DNA from 4 places in the Aquitalea sp. FG25 genome. Region 2 is predicted to be linked to each of the others. Evidence: predicted binding sites of a transcription regulator. Region 2 holds the regulator's gene; each other region holds the start of a gene.

Region 1 (3,195 bases), on a different contig from region 2:
TCTCCATTGATCCCGGGCTGGAAAGCTGATCATGTCAGACAACCTTTCGCTCAAGGACGCGCTGTACCCGATTGCCAGCCCGGCCGGAGCCTACTACGCCGTGTCCAGCCCCGAGCAGGATGCCGCCCGCGTGTTGCTGACCCAGATTCTGCGGCTGGGCCATTCTGTTCCGCTCACCGAAGCCCTGCTGGCCGAGTGGAGCAATAACGACCTGGACAAAGGGCTGGAGACGCTATACCGGCTGCAGCGGCTGGACTTTGTCCACGGCACGGAAGAGCCGCGTCCTTCGCTGGCGGTCAATCTGGAAAGCCAGCTGCCATCGCTGCTGGCTGCACTGTCGGACAACGGCCGGGCCCTGCTGGCCGACGACAACGGCCTGTATTACGCCACGGCAGGCTTTCATCACGAGTCCGCCGAGGAAATCGCCGCCCTGGCCGGCGACATCATGTCGCTGAACCGTCGCCACGCCCTGCTGCTGAAGAACAACCTCAACATCAGCAGCCTGGCCTGGTCGGTCAGCAACCCTGCCGGGCAGAGCGAGCTGGGGTTTTTCCCCTTGCACGTGGGGCAGCAGTCTTTCGTGCTGGTGATTGGCGGTACCCCGCGCCTGCAGGACGAACACTTTGTGACGCTGATCGAATTGCTCAGCCGTCGTTACGCTTGAATAAACAGCAGCCCCGCTGCGGGCCACAGAATACCCACTGGAGAAAACCATGCGTGAACAGATGCTCAAGTCCATCCTGAGTGACCTAAACGGTGCCTCGGCCGATATCGAAGCCTCGGCCATCATCTCATCCGATGGCCTGACCATGGCCGCCCTGCTGCCGCAGGATGTGGATGAAGACCGGGTTGGTGCCATGGCCGCCGCCATGCTGTCGCTGGGTGAACGCACCGCCAAGGAGCTGGCGCGTGGCGAACTGGAACAGGTGATGGTAAAGGGCGACAACGGCTACATCCTGATGAGCTATGCAGGCCGCGATGCCGTGCTGACCGTGATTGCCCGGCGCGAAGCCAAGCTGGGGCTGATTTTCCTGGATGCCAAGCGCGCCGCGCGCAATATTGCCGAAATCCTCTGACCAGACAGACAGCCGGTGGCCGGTGGCCTTCACGCCCGCCAGCCCCGGCATCGCCTGTCCGGACAGCGCCGCCCTGCACCATTCTCAACCACAGCCTGCACCACCGTTTGCACCCGTGTGTCATTAAGGTGCAGCACCGCTATCTTTGTGAATTTTTTACAGCATAATTAATCAATCAATTTTTAATGCCACGCTAAAAAACCGCCACGCGCACCAAATCTCCCTACCTGCCCGTCTGGCGGTTTAACCACGCCACCCCTGCACCTAGCTGACTCACGGTCAAAATGACGGTTGCCCGGCATTTTTGGGCACGCTTATTGCCTTACTCCCTTTACAAGCCATCAAGGGGGAATGCGCGATGCACCGGATTACACCGCTAGACCACACCCACTACGACGAAATGCTGGCACCGGATCAGGACACCCGTCCGTCCTACCAGCACTTTGCCAACTGGCTTAACCAGGCGCCGCTCGCCTGGCTGCGCGACAAGCAAAGCGAGGCCGACACGCTGTTTCGCCGCGTCGGCATCACCTTTGCCGTTTACGGCGACGAAAGCGGCTCGGAACGGCTGATTCCGTTTGACACCATTCCACGCATCATCTCGGCCAGCGAATGGAAAACCCTGGAAGCAGGCTGCATCCAGCGCGTCACAGCGCTCAACCGCTTTTTGCACGACATCTACCACGAGCAGGACATCCTCAAGGCCGGCATCATCCCGCCGGAGCAAATCCTCACCAATGCCGGTTACCAGCTGGCCATGCAGGGCATCGATCTGCCGCGCCAGGTGTACGCCCACATCGCCGGGGTGGACATCATCCGCCACAGCGACGGCGGCTTTTACGTACTGGAAGACAATCTGCGCACCCCGTCCGGCGTGAGCTACATGCTGGAAAACCGCAAGATGATGATGCGGCTGTTTCCCGAGCTGTTTGCCAGCCACGACATCACCCCGGTGGAGCACTACCCCAATATGCTGCTGGACACCCTGCGCGCGGTGGCACCCACCGAGGTGGACAACCCCACCGTGGTGGTACTCACCCCCGGCCAGTACAACAGCGCCTATTTCGAGCACGCCTTTTTGGCCAGCCAGATGGGGGTGGAACTGGTGGAAGGGCAGGACTTGTTCGTGAAAAACGGCCATGTCTACATGCGTACTACCTCCGGCCCGCAGCGGGTGGATGTGATCTACCGCCGGCTGGATGATGCCTATCTGGACCCGCTGGCCTTCAATGCCGGCTCCATGCTGGGCGTGCCGGGGCTGATGTCGGTCTATCGCGAGGGCCGTGTCAGCGTGTGCAATGCGGTGGGCACCGGCGTGGCGGATGACAAGTCCATCTACCCCTATGTGCCGGACATGATCCGCTTTTACCTGGGCGAAGAACCCATCCTGCACAATGTGCCCACCTGGCAATTGCGCAAGCCGGACGACCTGGCCTACGTACTGGATCACCTGGCCGAGCTGGTGGTGAAGGAAGTCCACGGCGCAGGCGGCTACGGCATGCTGGTGGGCCCGGCCTCCACTCAGGCGGAAATCGATGCCTATCGCCTGCGCATTCTGGAAGACCCGGCCAACTTCATTGCCCAGCCCACGCTGTCCTTGTCCACCTGCCCCACTTTTGTCGAATCCGGCATCGCACCGCGCCATATCGATCTGCGCCCCTTTGTGTTGTCGGGCAAGAAAGTACAGCTGGTGGCCGGTGGCCTCACCCGCGTGGCACTGCGCGAAGGCTCGCTGGTGGTCAATTCCTCGCAAGGCGGCGGCACCAAAGACACCTGGATTCTGAAGGAGGACATCACATGCTGAGCCGAATGGCAGGGTGCCTGTACTGGATGGCACGCAATATGGAACGCGCTGAAAACACCGCACGCTTGCTGGATGTCAGCTTGCAGATGTCGCTGCTGCATGCCTCGTCGCAGGACGATCTGCTGGTGCCGCTGGATGTCACCGGCAGCACCGCCGACTTCCTGCAGCGCCACCACACCCCCACTCCGCAAGCGGTGCTGCACTATCTGGCGCTGGACAGCGACAACCCCGGCAGCATCTACAACTGCATGCGCAGCGCCCGCGAAAATGCCCATGTGGTGCGGGTGAAGATCACCACCGAGATGTGGGAACAGG
Region 2 (3,195 bases):
ACTGTTCCAGCCGGTTCAGGTAATCGACCTCAGCCAGGCCCAGAACCTGGACCCGGTTGGGGTGGATGAAGTTGAGGTGGCCTACCAGCGCCAGCGTTGGGCGTTGTTCGTCATTGCCGATGGGGCTGTCCGCGCCGCCGGTTCCTGCAACCCAGGTCAGGTTAAGCTTTTGCTGATTGTCCTGATACAACCGGCGCACGGTAATGCTAGGCATTGTTGGTATTCCATCCGGTAAGCAGCTGGTACAGATCGGCACGCGATGGCGCACTCAGCAGTTGCTCACGCAATTGTTTGCTGGAGAAAAGCTGGGCCAGTTCGGACAGAACCTGCAGGTGCAGATCAGTTGCCTGCTCCGGAACCAGCAGCACAAACAGGCTTTGCACGGGCTTGCCGTCCGGGGCGTCGAAAGGAATGGGGTTTTTCAGGCGGATGAAGACGCCTGCGGCTTCCTTGAGCCCTCTCGCCCGGCCATGCGGAATCGCCACGCCTTGGCCCAGGCCGGTGGAACCCAGTTTTTCCCTGGCGAACAGGCAGTCGAAAATTTCACTGCGCGCAATGCCGTGGGTATTTTCGATAAGGAGGCCCACCTGCTCGAAGACACGTTTCTTGCTGGCGACATCCAGGTCCGGAAGAATGTGGTCCTGTGTCAGGATTTTGCCAATCAGGCTCATAGGAATGTATGCACACGGCGACAAAAACTGGCCAATTCTACGTTGCCTTCAGCAAAATGAAAAAGGCTCCGTGCAAATAAAAACGGGAACCCGTTGGGTTCCCGCATCGTAGGTCAGGTGATTACAGGGATGCTTCCGGCTGAACTTGCGGCGTTACGCGATGTTCGCTCTGTTTTTCCTTGTGCTTGAGTACCTGTCGATCCAGCTTGTCCATCAGCGCATCGATGGCAGCGTACATGTCGGAGTCGGTGGCTTCTACGTGGATATCCTTGCCGGAAAGGTGAACGTTGACTTCTGCTTTCTGCACCAGCTTGTCCACCGACAGGGTGACGGTGACGTCGATCACGTGATCGACGTGGCGGGTGATACGTTCCAGCTTGCTTTCCAGAAATTCACGGATTGCCGGGGTTACTTCGAGGTGGAGACCGGTTACTTTGAGGTTCATACCCTAACTCCTTCTTGTGTTGACTGCCCGGTCGGGTCGGCCGGGCGAGCGGATATTCTTCAAGACACGCTTTACAGTGCCTTGCGCAGATTGACCGGCGGTATCTGCATAGCTTCACGATACTTCGCAACGGTGCGTCTTGCAACCTGTATCCCTTGCTTGCCCAGTTCGTCGGCAATGGCGCTGTCCGAAAGTGGCTTGGCGGTGTTCTCGCCATCGATCATGCGACGGATATGGGCCTTGATGGCTGTGGCTGAGCATTCGCCGCCGCTGTCGGTTTCCAGTGCACTGCCGAAAAAGTATTTCAGTTCGAACAGGCCGCGCGGGCAGAGCAGGTATTTCTGGGTGGTGACGCGTGACACTGTGGATTCATGCAATCCCAGCTCGTCTGCGATGTCGCGCAGGATGAGCGGGCGCATGGCCACTTCACCGTGTTCAAAGAACGCTTGTTGCCTTTCGACTATAGCTTCTGACACTTTCAGAATGGTGTCAAATCGTTGCTGGATGTTCTTGACCAGCCACTTCGCTTCTTGCAGGCGACCGGTCAGTTCACCTGCCGTACTGCGGTTTTCCGACAGCATCTGGGCGTACAGCTGATTGACGCGTAGTCGCGGTACGGCTCCGTTGTTGAGTTCTGCCACCCAGTGGCCCTTGCGCTTGCGTACGGTGACATCGGGAATGACATAGTGCACATCTTCACCGCCAAAACCGGCAGCGGGGTGGGGCGTTAGCCGGGAAATCAATTGCTGGGCCTGACGGATGGCTTCGTCATCTGCACCCAGTATGCGTTTGAGGCGGGTGTAGTCCCGATTGCCGAGCAAACTAAGGTGTTCTGCCACGATCTTGCGTGCCAGGGCATGGCCAGGCTCTTGCTGTGGCAGGCGTGCCAGCTGCAGACTCAGTGATTCGGCCAGGCTGCGCGCGGCAATGCCTGCTGGGTCGAATTGCTGCAGCAGGCGCAGGCCAACCATCAGTTCGTCGCTTTCCAGCTCCAGTTCTAGTGGCAGATTACTGGCCAGTTCTTCCAGGTCGATGGTGAGAAAACCGTTGTCGTCCAGTTCTTCAATCAGCAGCTGCACGATGGCCTGATCCCTGGTGGGCAGCGTCAGCTCTCCCAGCTGGGCCAGCAGGTGTTCGCGCAGGCTGACCGGGCAGGGGACATTCAGCATGGGGTCGAACTCATCGTCACCGTCGTTGCGTCGGCTGCCGCTGCCCCAGTCGGTCAGCTCGCCGCTGCTTTCGTTGTGGCTGTCATTGTCGCTGCTGTCCGATGCTGGCGTGGTTGATTCTTCGTTGCTGCTAGCGGATTCGGTGGCGGGGCCTTCTTGCGCGGGCAGGTCATCGCCGCGTTCCAGCATGGGGTTGTCCAGCAGGAAGCGTTCTACCTCGGTTTGCAGGTCGAGCGTGGACAGCTGCAGCAGCTTGATTGACTGTTGCAGTTGCGGGGTGAGGGTGAGTTGCTGTGAAACCCGGAGCTGTAATGATTGTTTCATGGTTTACAGGTGGAAGTGCTCGCCCAGGTACACCTGGCGCACTTTCTCGTTGTTGACCAGTTCTTCCGGTTCGCCGGATGCCAGTACCGAGCCATCGCTGATGATGTAAGCCCGGTCGCAGATACGCAGGGTTTCCCGGACGTTGTGGTCGGTGATCAGTACGCCGATGCCACGCTGTTGCAGGAAGGTGATGATTTTCTGGATGTCGATGACGGCGATCGGGTCAACGCCGGCAAAGGGTTCATCCAGCAGGATGAAGCGCGGACGGGTGGCCAGTACCCGGGCAATTTCCACCCGGCGGCGCTCGCCACCGGACAGAGATAGCGCATTGCTTTCCCGCAGGTGGGCGATGTTGAGGTCATCCAGCAGCAGGCTGAGCTCCTGCTCCAGCATGTCTCCTTTGTAACCGGCAATTTCCAGTACGGCGGTGATGTTTTCTTCCACCGTCATCTTGCGGAAGATGGAGGCTTCTTGCGGCAGGTAGCCAAGGCCAAGGCGGGCGCGCTGATGGATGGGCAGGTGGGTGATGCTGCTGCCATCCAGCGTGATTTCACCTTCATCGGCACCGATCAGCCCGACAATCATG
Region 3 (3,195 bases), on a different contig from region 2:
GCGTGCTGCAGCTTCAGTCCAGATAGCACCGTTGCAGCTGCTGTTTGCTGGCGGGATCGATCTGAATCACCGATTGCAGATAGGATGTCATGGTGTCGTAGTGTTGTTCCACCGTGGCGTAAAACCGCTGCAGATATTGCTGATCCACTTGTAGCGCAACGCGCAATGCAGCTTGCTGTGCCGGGTTTGCGCCCGTGGCGGCGGCCTTTGCAATGAGTCGTGCATTTTCGCTGCTGCGCATGCTGTTGGTTTTTAGATAGTCCTGATAAATCAGCGTCCGTGGTACCTCCAGAATTTCCAGGATCACATGGCCGCGATACCGGTTCTGTCCTTGCCGGCCGCACAATGAAACAGCACACTTTTTTGCGCATGGCTAGTAAGCAGTTCCTGGAAAAAGCGCCGGTAGCCAGCCTGTGCCGCAGGGGAAAGTGCCAGTTCCCGGTACAGTGCCAGCATGTATTCCTGTGTTCTGGCAGTACTTTCCAGCTGGGAGAAGGCGGCAATGGAGGCTTGTGCCTTGTGCTGTGCTTCGGCTAGCAGGTCGATGTGCACATGGCGGGCCCCGGTAATTGCAATATCGGGTCGTTGCTGAACTTCATCCATACTCCTGAAATCAATGATTTTTTCCACTTGATAGTGCTGTATCAGTTGCTGATGTTGGGGCGGCGATAGTTGTGACAGCTCGCCCGACCGTAATAGGCGGTGGGTTTGTAACTGCTTGCCGTGCTTGTTTTGAATGCCGCCCAGATCTCGAAAATTGGTGATGGTGTTCAAGGTATTGTCCCTGTCGTTGTCTGAACATGCGGTGGGGCGGGGCTGGGTGGATTAACACGGTTCCACAGTGTTTGTTCCAGCCTTGTAGCTGCGGATGGTCGTTGGAAGCTTGGAGGATGGGGATGATTGTCGATGATTCTGCCAGGCTGACCAAAGGGTGGCGGTCGCTGCTGGACTGGCAGCAAGTTCATGCTGCAGTGCGGAAACTTTCTGGCAGCCAGCAGGTCTGATTTGACCCTTCTCAAGCTAGCTGCCCAATACGCTGGTCGGTTTTCCAAACGGCCTGCCAATGCCTGATTCGGAATTCCGAATTGATGCTGTTGTAATTTAATTTTTATCTATAAAAATCATGTAGTTATCTTGTTAATTTGTGAATTTTTCTTGGCACGGTTTCTGCTGTATAGAGCGTACTCAACACCGGTCGCAAAGCCGGGTTACTCTGGAGAAACGCTCGTGAAAACCAACAAGATTACCCTGTGGGTCCTGATTGCCCTCGTTATGGGTATCGCAGTCGGCTATGGCTGTCACACCTCGATTACCGATCCGAAGCAACTGAAGGACGTTGCGGGTTACTTTTCCATCCTGACCGACGTGTTCATGCGTTTGATCAAGATGATCATTGCACCCTTGGTGATGTCTACCCTGGTGCATGGTATTGGCAGTAGCGATTCCCGTTCTGTTGGCCGCGTAGGGCTGAAAGCCATGTGCTGGTTTATGGGTGCTTCTCTGGTGTCCCTGTTCCTGGGCCTGATCTTTGCCAATGCCCTGCAACCGGGTGTGGGCTATACCCTGCCGATGGCCGATGCTTCCGGTCCGGCAGTGAAAGCCAGTGCACTGAACCTGAAGGACTTCATCACCCACATGTTCCCCACCAGCTTCTTTGACGCCATGGCGAAGAATGAAGTGCTGCAAGTGGTGGTGTTCTCGGTGTTCTTCGGTTTTGCCATCGCATCTTATAAGGGTCCGAAGCCGGAACTGTTGATGAAGGGCCTGGAACAACTGGCCAATATCATGCTGCGCGTCACCAATATCGTGATGATGTTTGCACCGGTTGGTGTGTTTGGTGCGGTTGCTGCCACCATTACTGCTGATGGCCTGGGTGTTCTGGCCATGTATGCCAAGTTTATGGGCAGCTTCTATCTGGCGCTGTTCTGCCTGTGGATGCTGATGATTGCTGCCGCTTACGGTTTTGTCGGCAAGAAGATCTTTGCCCTGCTCAAAACCATCCGCATGCCGCTGATGCTGGGCTTTGCCACTGCCAGTAGCGAGGCGGCTTACCCGACCCTGCTGGAGCAATTGGAACGCTTTGGTATCAAGGAACGGATTTCCGGTTTTGTACTGCCGCTGGGTTACTCCTTTAACCTGGACGGCTCCATCATGTACACCTCGTTTGCCGCCCTGTTCATTTCCCAGGTTGCCAACATCCACCTGACACTGGGCCAGCAGATCACCATGCTGCTGATTCTGCTGATCACCAGCAAGGGTATTGCCGGTGTGCCGCGTGCTTCCCTGGTGGTGGTGGCTGCCGTGCTGCCGATGTTCAATCTGCCGGAAGCAGGCATTCTGCTGATTTTGGGGATCGACCACTTCCTGGACATGGGTCGTACAGCTACCAACGTGCTGGGTAACGCCATTGCTACCACCGTGGTGGCTGCGTCCGAAGGCGATATCGATGCCGACGCGGCACATGCCAACCCGGCCCTGGCCGAAGAGCAGGCCTAAGCCCCTCGGTCCCTGCCACATATAAACAATAAAAGAATCCGGTGACAGACCCCGGCCTGCCCAAGCCACCGACACAGGCGGACAGGCAGGACGCGGGGCTGATCATCGCAGTGAGTTGCTTCCCGGCAACGCCATCTCCCACTCGTCTTTCTACAAAGGGAAGAGACATGAAACAAACCTTCAAAATGCTGTTGTCCAGCGCTGCCGTGATGGCGGCCCTGTGTGGTCAATCCGCCCAGGCGGCAGAGGCTGCCAAACCGCATGTGGTGATTCTGGCCACTGGCGGCACCATTGCCGGCACCGGTGCCAGCAGCACCACCACCATCGGTTACACCGCTGCCAAGCTGGGCGTGGACAAGATGATTGCCGCCGTACCCGAGCTGTCCAAGGTGGCTGATGTGCGTGGTGAGCAGGTTGCGCAGATTGCCAGCGAAAGCATGACCAATGAAGTGTGGTTGAAGCTGGCCAAGCGCGTGAACGAACTCTTGGCCCAGAAGGATGTGGACGGTGTGGTGATTACCCACGGTACCGACACCATCGAAGAAACCGCTTACTTCCTGGATCTGGTGGTCAAGAGCAAGAAGCCGGTAGTGGTCGTGGGCTCCATGCGTCCGTCTACTGCCATCAGTGCTGACGGTCCGATCAACCTGTACAACGCCGTAATTCTGGCGGGTAGCAAGGACGCTGTTGGCAAGGGTG
Region 4 (3,195 bases), on a different contig from region 2:
ATCTGAACGCGTTACGTCATAGACAAAGCCCCGCGCTGCGGGGCTTTTGCTTGTGTCGGGCCATTGCTCCGCTTCAGGCAGCGGCAGCTTTCTCGCCACCAAACTCTTCAAACGCCTGCAGGGCTTCGGCAGCCGTCATCAGCGACGGGCCACCGCCCATGTACACCGCCACTTGCAGCATTTCCATAAACTCGGCACGGGTACAGCCCAGCTCTACCAGCGCCTTGCTATGAAAAGCCAGACAGCCCTGGCAACGGTTGGCAATGCCGATGGCCAGGGCAATCAGCTCCTTGGTTTTGTTGGACAGCGCACCATCGGCATGGGCCGCACGGCTCATCTGGCCAAAGCCCTTCATGGTGTCAGGAATTTCGCGACGGAATTCAGCCAGCTTGCTGCCCAGCTCCTGGGCCAAACCCGTGTAGTCGTGACTCATTACTTTCTCCTTCCAGATTAAATTCATTTTTATATTATATATTTTTATATATTGAATCAAGCCTGGATAGTGGCTTGTTACAGAAAAAAACCTGCATGGTAATCTGCAGCATCGCATCGACAGCAAGGACCTGCCGTGTCCCACTCCAACAATGAGCTGGCTGATTACGACCACGTGCGCCAATGGGCAATGCAGTCGCTGTTCCAACACATGGATGACAGCTACCAGGGCACGGTGATTGTGGACGATCAGGCACGCATCATCTGGATCAATGCGCGCTATGCCGAGCGCTTTGGCTTTGCCGACCCCGCCGCCGCACTGGGGCAGCCGGTGGAAAGCGTCATTCCCAACAGCCAGATGCGCGAGGTACTGAAAACCGGCGTGCCGATGCTGCTGGACATCATGGCCACCGGCAAAGACCAGCTGGTAGTCACCCGTTTGCCGCTGAAAGACAGCAGCGGCAAGATCATCGGTGCCGTCGGCTTTGCCTTGTTCGACCAGATCCAATCACTGGCACCGCTGGTGGCCAAATTCACCCGCATGGGCGAAGAGCTGGCCGCCACGCGCGAATCGCTGGCACAGGCCCGCCGGGCCAAATACAGCTTTGACGACTTTGTCGGCCACAGCCGACAAATCACGGAAGTCAAACGCCAGGCCATGCTGGCAGCACCATTGGAAGGGGCAGTACTGCTGCTGGGCGAAACCGGCAGTGGCAAGGAAGTGCTGGCCCATGCCATTCATGCTGCGTCACCGCGCGCCGGCAAGCCGCTGGTCAGCCTGAATATGGCGGCCATTCCCGACACTCTGCTGGAAGCCGAGCTGTTTGGTGCCAGCGCCAGTGCCTATACCGGTGCGGATAAAAAGGGCCGCATCGGCAAACTACAGCTGGCCGATGGCGGTACGCTGTTTCTGGATGAAATCGGCGACATGCCGGCCAGCTTGCAGGCCAAGCTGCTGCGCGTGCTGCAGGACAAGGAGTTCGAGCAACTGGGTGCCAACCGGGTGCTGCGCGCCGATATCCGCGTCATTGCCGCCACCTCGGCCCAGCTGGAAGAAAAAGTGGCTGCCGGCAGTTTCCGTGCCGACCTGTATTACCGGCTGAATGTGCTGACCATCCGCCTGCCTGCCTTGCGGGAACACCTGCAGGATCTGCCCGAGCTGGCGGAATCGCTGCTGGAACAATTGGCCAGACATGGCCATGTCACCCGTCGCCAGATCAGCCATGCCGCGCTACAGCGCCTGGCCGCTTACGACTGGCCGGGCAATGTGCGCGAACTGCGCAATATCCTGGAGCGGGCCAGCATGCTCGGCCAGGGCAACCTGCTGAACGATACCGACATCAATGCCCTGCTGGGTGTACCAAACAAGCCGGTACTCACCCCCGGGGCAGACTATCAGCAGCAAATGGCCAGCTTCGAGGCACAACTGCTGCGCCAGGCGCTGCAGCAGGCCAATGGCCATGTGCCCACTGCGGCGCGCCAGCTGGGCATGGGACGCGCCACGCTGTACAAGAAACTGGCGGCGCGGGGGATTGTCCCTGGCCAGTCCTGAATATGGTCTGATCTTTCTGCATTAACGTCTCCAGACAGAGACTGCGTCTACAAATCGAGACACCCCTCCCCAGCGTGCAATCACAAGCCTTCTGGCGTGATTGCACGCATTTTTGCTGTCTCAAAATCGAGACGGCAAATCACCACAGCCCGCACAAATCACTGCAAGTTGTTGATTTAAAACAGCCATAAACACTGGCATGCTTCCTGCTGTTATATCTGCACCGACATGGGGCAAATCCATGATCGCCAGGCCTCATGCAGGCCATACAACAACAGAGGAGATACACCATGAGTTTCATCGTGGTTTTGCTGGCATTGTTTTTTCTGATGCTGGCCGCCTATCGCGGCTACAGCGTCATCCTGATGGCACCACTGGCAGCACTGGGCGCAGTGCTGCTGACCGACCCCTCCGCCGTGGCTCCCGCCTTCAGTGGCCTGTTCATGGACAAGATGGTGGGCTTCATCAAGCTGTACTTCCCGGTGTTTCTGCTGGGTTCGGTCTTCGGCAAACTGGTGGAACTATCCGGCTTTTCCAAGTCCATCGTCGCCGCCGTCATCCGCTTTATTGGTGAAAAGCGCGCCATTGCCGTCATCGTGGCGGTGTGTGCATTGCTAACCTATGGCGGGGTATCGCTGTTTGTGGTGGTGTTTGCCGTCTATCCCTTTGCCGCCGAACTGTTCCGCCAGAGCAACATCCCCAAGCGGCTGATTCCCGGCACCGTGGCCCTGGGTGCATTTTCCTTCACCATGGATGCGCTGCCTGGCACGCCGCAAATCCAGAACATCATCCCCACCACCTTTTTCAAAACCACCGCCTGGGCGGCTCCGGCACTGGGTATTTGCGGTGCGGTGTTCATCACCCTGGTGGGGCTGGCGTATCTGGAATGGCGTCGCCGCAGCCTGATGGCACGCGGTGAGGGCTACGGCACCGATTTGCGCAACGAGCCGGAACATGTCGACACCAGCAGTCTGCCATCGCCCTGGCTGGCTATTGCTCCCTTGCTGCTGATCGGTATCAGCAACTTCGCCTTTACCCGCTGGATTCCCGCTTGGTATGGCAGCAGCCACGACTTGCATCTGGCCGGCATGGCCAAGCCGGTCACCACGCAGATCTCCACCGTCACCGCCATCTGGTCGGTGGAAGCCGCCTTGCTGCTGGGCATTGCCTTTGTCGCACTCACCGCCTGGCCCGCCATCCGCGAGAAATTT

What was found. The regulator sigma-54, encoded in region 2, starts transcription at its own class of promoters, with help from an activator protein. The targets are predictions, from matches to a motif close to CTGGCACGCTTCATGCTT.
Region 1: the regulator sigma-54 is predicted to act here: its motif matches at 1,382-1,399, upstream of ACODR9_RS18865 (circularly permuted type 2 ATP-grasp protein).
Region 3: the regulator sigma-54 is predicted to act here: its motif matches at 1,156-1,173, upstream of ACODR9_RS17555 (dicarboxylate/amino acid:cation symporter).
Region 4: the regulator sigma-54 is predicted to act here: its motif matches at 2,179-2,196, upstream of ACODR9_RS17760 (GntP family permease).

Annotation. Positions count from the first base shown of each region.
Region 1 is NZ_JBMDJV010000024.1:8,040-11,234, reverse strand. Features, by position in the region: gene ACODR9_RS18880 (GTP-binding protein) at 1-29, shown strand, start outside; gene ACODR9_RS18875 (peptidase M23) at 32-664, shown strand; gene ACODR9_RS18870 (roadblock/LC7 domain-containing protein) at 714-1,076, shown strand; gene ACODR9_RS18865 (circularly permuted type 2 ATP-grasp protein) at 1,435-2,880, shown strand; gene ACODR9_RS18860 (alpha-E domain-containing protein) at 2,874-3,195, shown strand, end outside.
Region 2 is NZ_JBMDJV010000023.1:29,683-32,877, forward strand. Features, by position in the region: gene hprK (HPr(Ser) kinase/phosphatase) at 1-214, opposite strand, end outside; gene ptsN (PTS IIA-like nitrogen regulatory protein PtsN) at 207-671, opposite strand; gene hpf (ribosome hibernation-promoting factor, HPF/YfiA family) at 793-1,116, opposite strand; gene ACODR9_RS18520 (RNA polymerase factor sigma-54) at 1,188-2,609, opposite strand; gene lptB (LPS export ABC transporter ATP-binding protein) at 2,613-3,195, opposite strand, start outside.
Region 3 is NZ_JBMDJV010000021.1:14,014-17,208, forward strand. Features, by position in the region: partial or broken gene ACODR9_RS17550 (tyrosine-protein phosphatase) at 14-774, opposite strand; gene ACODR9_RS17555 (dicarboxylate/amino acid:cation symporter) at 1,228-2,496, shown strand; gene ACODR9_RS17560 (type II asparaginase) at 2,664-3,195, shown strand, end outside.
Region 4 is NZ_JBMDJV010000021.1:58,431-61,625, reverse strand. Features, by position in the region: gene ACODR9_RS17775 (Mth938-like domain-containing protein) at 1-6, shown strand, start outside; gene ACODR9_RS17770 (carboxymuconolactone decarboxylase family protein) at 74-433, opposite strand; gene ACODR9_RS17765 (sigma-54 interaction domain-containing protein) at 569-1,984, shown strand; gene ACODR9_RS17760 (GntP family permease) at 2,275-3,195, shown strand, end outside.